2 regions of the Gallintestinimicrobium propionicum genome follow, and region 1 is predicted to be linked to the other one. Evidence: a T-box and tRNA genes for the amino acid it is inferred to sense, from the RefSeq annotation. Region 1 holds a T-box; the other holds one or more tRNA genes.
The links. The T-box of region 1 lies ahead of leuS (leucine--tRNA ligase). A T-box ahead of a tRNA ligase gene usually reads a tRNA of that ligase, here a tRNA-Leu.
Positions count from the first base shown of each region.

Region 2: it has a tRNA-Leu gene. The T-box ahead of leuS (leucine--tRNA ligase) is inferred to sense a tRNA for this amino acid. The anticodon was not compared.

Region 1 covers NZ_JAOQJY010000001.1:284,228-288,655, forward strand. Annotated here, with positions in the region: gene leuS (leucine--tRNA ligase) at 336-2,750, opposite strand; T-box leader at 2,805-3,046, opposite strand; gene OCV62_RS01350 (elongation factor G) at 3,396-4,428, opposite strand, start outside.
Region 2 covers NZ_JAOQJY010000009.1:13,641-18,068, reverse strand. Annotated here, with positions in the region: gene OCV62_RS08195 (DUF2974 domain-containing protein) at 1-701, shown strand, start outside; gene OCV62_RS08190 (DNA polymerase Y family protein) at 698-1,972, shown strand; tRNA gene OCV62_RS08185 (tRNA-Leu) at 2,093-2,176, opposite strand; tRNA gene OCV62_RS08180 (tRNA-Leu) at 2,338-2,421, opposite strand; gene OCV62_RS08175 (SGNH/GDSL hydrolase family protein) at 2,694-3,248, shown strand; tRNA gene OCV62_RS08170 (tRNA-Leu) at 3,312-3,395, shown strand; gene OCV62_RS08165 (glycoside hydrolase family 76 protein) at 3,615-4,428, shown strand, end outside.

The DNA of each region.
Region 1 (4,428 bases):
TAAGTTTATCGGAATTATGTGTTCATTTCAGGAGGATTCTGTGAGAAAAGTGTGTTTAAAAAATGGGAAAAATGTGTTCTGCACGAGGCGTTTTAGCTGCAGCGACGCAAAAAACGGCACAATTTAGCTAAAACGCAGCACGATCCTGATGCAGTGCAATCCCAATCCCGCCCAGAGGTCTTTTCTTTCCTATAAAACAAAAATTCCCGATAGACATGAATCCTTTTCATCCACATCTGTCGGGAATTCTATTTTTAACACAACCGATCGGTGCAGCGCACATCTGCTATTTTTCAGCAGTGCCTGTCCGCTTCAGCAGGCAATCGCGGTCAGCCCTACTGAACGATATTTACCAGACGTCCGGGAACATAGATTTCCTTGACGATCTGACCGGTCAGCTTGTCTGCTACTGCAGCTTTACCTGCTGCAATCGCATCCTCTTTGGAGATATCTGCAGCGATCTTAATGGTCGCACGAACCTTGCCGTTTACCTGAACTGCGATTTCCACTTCAGACTCTACCGTCTTTGCTTCTTCATAAGTCGGCCAGCTGGTCTGATACAGACGTCCGCCATAGTTCATGATTTGCCACAGCTCCTCTGTCATATGGGGCGCTACAGGGTTTAACAGGATCAGCAGAGTCTTAAACTCATCTCTGGTTACCTTGCCAGCCTTGTAGAAATCATTGATCAGAGACATCATCGCAGCGATTGCAGTGTTATACTTTAAGGTCTCGAAGTCGGAAGAAACCTTCTTGATCGTCTGATGCATCCTGGTTTCCAGCTCCTTGGAATAGCCGGCTTCATCGGTTACAATCTCCTGCAGCTTCCAGACACGCTCCAGGAATCTTCTGCAGCCTTTTACGCCTTCATTGCTCCAGGCAGCGCTCAGTTCGAATGCGCCGATGAACATTTCATAGGTACGCAGGGTATCTGCACCGAACTCGTTGACAATATCATCCGGGTTTACCACGTTGCCGCGGGACTTACTCATCTTCTCGCCGTTTTCTCCCAGGATCATACCGTGAGAGGTTCTCTTCTGGTAAGGCTCCGGACAGGGAACAACCTTTTCGTCATACAGGAAACGATGCCAGAATCTGGAATACAGAAGATGCAGGGTGGTATGCTCCATGCCGCCGTTGTACCAGTCAACCGGCATCCAGTATTTGAGAGCTTCCGGGCTTGCCAGTGCTTCCGTATTGTGGGGATCGGTATAACGCAGGAAGTACCAGGAAGAACCAGCCCACTGAGGCATGGTATCGGTTTCCCTCTCTGCAGGACCTCCGCAGCAAGGACAGGTTGTCTCTACCCAGCTTCTCATGGCAGCTAACGGAGATTCGCCGTTATCAGTGGGCATATAGCTTTCTACATCGGGCAGCTCCAACGGAAGCTGATCTTCCGGAAGCGGCACATAGCCACACTTATCACAGTGAACGATCGGGATCGGCTCGCCCCAGTAACGCTGTCTGGAAAATACCCAGTCACGCAGCTTGTAGTTCGTTTTCTGTGTGCCAATGTTTTCTTTTTCGAGATATTCGATGATCGCCTTTTTCGCTTCCGCTACTTCCATGCCGTTTAAGAAACCGGAGTTTACCAGCTTTCCGGTTGCAACGTCTACAAAAGCAGCCTCGTTTACATCCACCGGACCTTCGGAGCTTTCTACAACCTGAATGATCGGCATGTTGAATTTCTTTGCGAACTCCCAGTCTCTTTCATCATGGGCAGGAACCGCCATGATTGCGCCGGTACCGTAGCTCATCAATACATAGTCGGAAACCCAGATGGGGATTTCTTTTCCGTTGACCGGATTGACTGCGGTCAGACCATCGATCTTTACACCGGTCTTTTCTTTTGCCAGCTCGGAACGCTCGAAGTCAGATTTTCTTGCAGCCTGCTCCTGATATGCTTTTACTTCGTCCAGGTTTTTGATCTCGGATGCAAACTTTTCAATATAAGGGTGCTCCGGGGAAATTACCATATAAGTTACACCGAACAGAGTATCCGGACGTGTCGTATAAATACGCAGCTTGTCTTCCTTGCCTGCGATCGGGAAATCCACCTCGGCACCGGTCGAACGGCCGATCCAGTTTTTCTGGGAAACCTTGACACGCTCGATGTAATCGACGTGATCCAGACCTTCCAGCAGCTTATCCGCATACTCAGTGATCTTTAACATCCACTGGCTCTTTACCTTACGGATAACTTCTGCGCCGCAGCGTTCGCAGTGGCCATTTACAACCTCTTCGTTTGCAAGTCCCACCTTACAGGAGGTACACCAGTTGATCGGCATCTCCGCTTTGTAAGCCAGTCCCGCTTTAAACAGCTTTAAGAAAATCCACTGAGTCCATTTGTAATATTCCGGATCGGTGGTGTTGATCTCTCTGTCCCAGTCAAAGGAATAGCCTAAGGAGTGCAGCTGCTCTTTGAAACGATGAACGTTATTTTTCGTTACGATCTTCGGATGGATGTGATTTTTGATCGCATAGTTCTCGGTCGGAAGTCCGAATGCGTCCCAGCCCATGGGATACAGTACGTTGTAGCCTTCCATTCTTCTCTTACGCGCAACGATATCCAGCGCCGTATACGGGCGGGGATGTCCAACGTGCAGCCCCTGTCCTGACGGATAAGGGAACTCTACCAGCGCATAATACTTCGGTTTGGAATAATCGTCGGATGCGGCAAACGCCTTTTCGTCATCCCAGATTTTCTGCCATTTCTGTTCGATTTCCTTGGGATTATAAACCCGTTCCATGTGTGTCCTCCTGACTTGATTCCGTAAAAAAACAGACCATCTCGCTCTTTCAAAAATAGAGACGAAACAGTCTGGCTCTTCGCGGTACCACTCTACTTCACAGGATCAAAAAATGCCCTGTGCATCTTGTCGTGCGCATAACGGCGCCACCCGCTTTCTGCTACCTTCCATATTTCATACGGCTCTCACAAAAAGAACTCCAAGACCAGTTCAAAGAATCTTTCTGCTGTCTCGCACCGTCCGGCAGCTCTCTGGATAGAAACAATCCTTTTACTTCTTCTCTTCAACGTCTGTCAAAAGTCTTAAATTTCTGTATTATTGTATCGTTCACCCTTTCTTTTGTCAAGCCTAAAGTCGGAAAGAAGACCGCCTGCCGTCAATCAGAATACAAAACTCCAAAAACGGCTCCCGGGAAACTCCCGAAAGCCGTTTTTGTGCAGATCGTACTGCGGCAGAATGGAAGATGTCGCTTGCGCGACTCGCCGCAGCCGGTGCAGGTACCTCGACACATTCTTTTTTATCGTATAGGAAACTTCGTTTCCATACGATAAAAATGCTCCGCGAGGATGCGCACTCGGCGCAGGGGTAAATGGTTGCTAAAGCAACCGCGCCTCGGCGCGAGAATGTGCCAAGGCACATCCTTTTTTATTCTTCGCTGCCTTCTGCAACCTTTGCTGCTCTCGCTGCGATTTCTTTTTCCTGTACGTCTGAGGGAGCCTGCTCATATCTTGCAAACTCATATTCGTATACGCCGCGTCCGCCGGTCATGGAACGGAGATCTGTGCAGTAGCCATACAGATTGGAGGTCGGAACATCCGCTTCAATGATCTGCTTGCCGCCTGCAACGGGCGTCATGCCGAGCACTCTGCCGCGTCTCTTATTTAAATCGCCCATAACGTCGCCGGTATAGGAATCCGGAACGGTTACTTTCAGGGAAGAAATGGGCTCTAACAGAACCGGGCCCGCTTCCATGAAGCCCTTCTTAAACGCCTGGGATGCAGCCATCTTGAAGGCCATTTCGGAGGAGTCAACCGGATGATAGGAACCATCATATAAAACAGCCTTTACACCGACAACCGGATATGCTGCCAGAGGACCTTTCTGAACGGCTTCTGCGATACCCTTTTCTACTGCCGGGAAGTAGTTTTTCGGAACTGCGCCGCCGACAACCTCCTGTTCGAATACATAAGGAGCTTCCAGATCGCCGGAGGGCTCAAAACGCATCTTAACGTGACCATACTGACCGTGTCCGCCGGACTGTTTCTTATATTTATATTCAACGTCGGATTTCTTGCGGATCGTCTCGCGGTAAGCAACCTTCGGTTTGGAAAGTTCAATCTTTACTTTATATTCGTTTTCCAGACGACTTGCAATCACTTCCAGATGCTGCTCACCCATGCCGTAAAGCAGAGTCTGACGGTTTTCGGAATCGTTGACTACGCGCAGCGTCTTATCTTCGTCTGTCAGCTTCTGCAGAGACTGGGAAATCTTATCGATATCCGCCTTGTTAACCGCTTTATAGCGCTTTGCAGTATAAGGCTTGGAATATTCGGTCTTCGCATAAGCAACCGGATTTGCCTTGGTGGAAAGCGTATCACCGGTCTTCGCGCCGGTCAGCTTTGCAAGTGCACCGAGGTCGCCGGCATGCAGCTCGCTCACTTCGATCGGTTTGTTGCCC
Region 2 (4,428 bases), on a different contig from region 1:
GCTGGAAAGAGGATTTTCGACTGGCATTTCGAAAACCGCTGGCATCCCAGGAAATGAGCAGTGTGTACTTAAATCAGGTCGGCTGCAAGCTTCCGGGAGCGTTTATGGTATGTGGACATTCCAAAGGCGGAAACCTGGCTGCCTATGCGGCGACCTGGGCGGAAACCGGTGTGCAGCGCAGGATTACGGACATTTATAGCCTGGACGGTCCGGGATTCTTGCCGGAAGTGTTTGAAGGGGATTCCTATGAGCAGATCAGAAGCCGTGTGCACCGGATTTTGCCGTATTCCTCTTTGGTGGGGATGCTTTTACAAAATTATGAACAGTATGAGGTTGTAGAAAGCTCCGGGATCGGCATTTTGCAGCATGATGCGTTTACCTGGCAGATTGAGGACGGAAAATTTGTCAAGGCAGTGGATATCGAGGCAAAACAGAAGCGGATGAACGAAGCACTGAACCAGTGGATTTTTACGCTTCCAGAGGAAGAACGTCAGCTGTTTGTCGAAACGCTGTTTCAGGTAATAGACCAGACCGGCGTGACGACGCTGACAGAATTTTCAGAACACTGGAAGGAAAATCTCAAAAGCTGTTTAAAAAGTCTGAAAAGTCTCGATCCGGAAACCCGGAAACGAATCCGCAGAATTATTAAAATCCTGTTGGAGATTTACGGAAATACCTTGCGGGGAGAAAAAGAAAAATGAGATCGGAAAAGCTGATCTTCCACATCGACGTCAACAGCGCCTTTTTGAGTTGGAGTGCGCTGGAGAGGCTGCGCGGTCAGCCGGGCAGTCTCGATTTAAGGACAGTGCCATCGGCAGTTGGTGGCGATGAAGAATCCAGGCATGGCGTTGTGCTTGCAAAAAGTACGCCTGCCAAAAAATATGGAATTACAACAGGAGAGCCTCTGGCAGCCGCACGTCGGAAATGTCCGGGGCTAATTGTCGTAAAGCCGGACTTCGCAGTTTATGTGGAACAGTCGAACCGTCTGCGCACGTTATTGCGGCGCTATACGGATGCGGTGATTCCGTACAGCATCGATGAAGCGTGGGCAGAATTTGAGAATTTTGGCAGAATGTACGGTGAACCGGAGGCGTTTGCCAATAAGCTGCGCTGTGAAATCAAAGAAACGCTCGGATTTACGGTCAATATCGGGATTTCGACGAACCGTCTGCTCGCTAAAATGGCTGGGGATTTCAAAAAGCCGGATCTGGTGCACACCCTGTTTCCTGAGGAAGTTCCTGGAAAATTGTGGAACCTTCCAGTGGAGCATCTTTTGTTTGCCGGAAAATCGACCTGTAAACGGTTGAAAGGTCTGGGAATTTATACGATTGGGGATCTGGCGCAGGCGGATTCCGGGATGCTTTTTGCGCATATGAAAAAGCATGGGCTTGCGCTGCAGGAGTATGCCAGAGGGCATGAAAGCGCCGGAATGTTCGATATGGATGCGGAAAATAAAGGATGCGGAAACAGCGTCACGACGCCGGAGGATGTGACAGACCCTGCCTATGCGCGTCAGATTTTGCTCTCTTTATGCGAAACAGTCGGAATCCGGCTGCGTGCAGAGCACAAAAAGGCGGGCGGCGTGTCGGTCGGAATGCGCACGGCAGGATTTGAAAACAGCAGCAGGCAGATGCAGCTGGAATCTTCGACGGATGTGACGGAGGAAATTTACCGGGCAGCATGGACGCTTCTGATGCGGATGTGGGACGGGAAAAAGCCACTGCGTCTTTTAAACGTGACGGCAACGCGGCTGACGGAGTTCGAATATCGTCAGTACAGCCTGTTTGATTCGGTAGATTACGAAAAGCTGGAAAAAGCGAATCAGGCGATCGACCAGATCCGCTCGAAGTTCGGAGAGAACGCCGTGATGCGCGCAAGCTTTTTAAAGAGCAGCGTATCTCCTACGAGCGGTGGACTGAATAAGGAAAAACGGCGGGAAAGCATAGAACGGGAAGCTGATGAGGAGACGTGAGGGACGTCTCCTATTTATTCATGACAATAGAATGCTCGCAGAGCGTGCATTCTATTGTTTCATAAGAAATTGCGTCCTATGAAACAAAAAAGACACATCACATTGTGATGTGTCTTACCGTGCAGGAAAAGAGACTTGAACTCTCATGATATTGCTATCATACGGACCTGAACCGTACGCGTCTGCCAATTCCGCCATTCCTGCATTTATTGACTGTGGCTTTTGAAAACCACGCGCTGTCAACAAAAAATATGTTATCACAGAGAATCGAAGAGTGCAAGCTTTTTTTGAAAAAAATGACAAATTTTTTGCTATTCCTATTTACTGGAACAAAAAAGCACACCACAATGTGATGTGCTTTACCGTGCAGGAAAAGAGACTTGAACTCTCATGATATTGCTATCATACGGACCTGAACCGTACGCGTCTGCCAATTCCGCCATTCCTGCATTGTCTGCTTGCCGCTGACAAGATAAAATACTAGCACAGTATAAAACAAAATGCAAGTCTTTTTTGTAAAAAAATAGCTTTAAGGAATAAAAATGTTACTGTTCCCATGCGCCATTCGCAATACAATAGAATGCGCGTTCCACGAATATTCTATTGTCGCGAATCGCATCGTGGATGCTTTCCGCTGTGGAGGCTTCGAACCTTGTGTTTTGATTTGGACTGTGCTACAATCGAAAAGAAGGAGGCGGCAGAATCTGCCGGAAGGAAAGCGATGGGAAAAAAACTGAGATTGTTATTTATTGGAAACAGTCATACTTATTATAATGATATGCCTTTGATGGCGGCAAAAAAAGCGAGGGCGGCAGGCTATGACTGCGAAGTTACGATGATCGCCCATGGCGGCTGGTTCCTGGCACAGCATGTTGCAGAGCCGGATGTGCGGTTTGATATTCTGTTCGGCAATTATGATTATGTTATTTTGCAGGAGCATGCGCATCCGTTTGGACCGGAGGAGAAGTTTTTCGAGGCGGCGCGGAAATTGAACGCTTGGATTCGGGAAGCAAACAGTACGCCTGTCATTTACATGACCTGGGCGATGAAGGAAGAGGAAGCGGTGCAGCCTCGTATGACGAAAGCGCATCGGGAAATTGCAGAAGAAATTGATGCACTGCTGGCACCGGTTGGGGAAGAATGGTGGCAGTACAAAAAGAATCACCCGGAAATTGAAATGTATGCGGAGGACGGCGCACATGCCTCACCGGCGGGCTCAGATCTGGCGGCATCCTGCATCTGGGAAACCATTCGGGCAGATCTTGAAAAAAAATAAAATTTGTTGTTGACTTTCCGACGGCATAATGCTATTATACTTCTTGCAGCGGTTAACCGCTATGCGGAAGTGTCGGAATTGGCAGACGAGCAAGACTAAGGATCTTGTGATAGCAATATCGTGTGGGTTCAAGTCCCATCTTCCGCAGGAAATAAAAAAAGCCTTGAGTTTTCAAGGCTTTTTTTATTTCATAGAAATTTGTTTGAAATAGGGCATCAAGATATCTGCGCAGCAGTGCTGACGAAAAAGAATATCAGCTTTTCACCTTTACAAACCGGTTTAAAAAGCATACATTAGAAATGATATCTGTCGACGAAAAAGTAGTTGTCGGACTGGAATGAAACATACAGCGGAGGATGAGACAAAATGGATACAAACAGCAGAATGCAGATTGCAGATAAGGCGATGAAGAGCTTTATTGCAAGATATTTCCGGGATGATGAGGATGGAACCGGCATGATTACCGGCGAATTTTACTGGCCGAGGGCGGAGATCATGGAAGTTGTCATGGATGCCTGGGATAAGACCAAAGATCCTTATTATCAGGAACTGATGGGTAAAATGTACCGCGGATTTGTCAAAGAGTTTGGAGAAGACTGGTCGAACAATCCGTTTAATGATGATATCATGTGGATGACGATTGCCTGTGCAAGAGCCTATCAGGCATTTCACGAAGAGATTTATCTGCAGCAGGCAGAGAAGCATTTCAATCTGGTTTTTGACCGCGCATGGAGCGACGATCTGGGCGGAGGCCTGTTCTGGAGAATCGAAAATACGACGAAAAACGCCTGCATCAACGGTCCTGCAGCAATTGCAGCGAGCCTGTTATATCAGATTACTCAAAATCAGAGTTATTTGGATCGTGCGATTGCGATTTATGACTGGGAAGTGAAGAAGCTCTTTGGCGAAGATGGCGCGGTGTATGATTGTTATAACCTGGAAAAGGGCTTGAATGCGTGGTGTTCGACCTATAACCAGGGAACCTTTATCGGAGCGAGTGTATTTTTACATCAGCTTACCGGTGAAGAGAAATATGTAAAAAATGCGGTTCTGGCAGCGGATTATACAATGGAATACCTGTATAAAAACGGCATCATGAACAACGAAGCGGATGGAGACGACATGCCAGGATTTAAGGGGATTCTGGCAAGATGGCTCAGCAAGCTCGTTTATGAAGAGA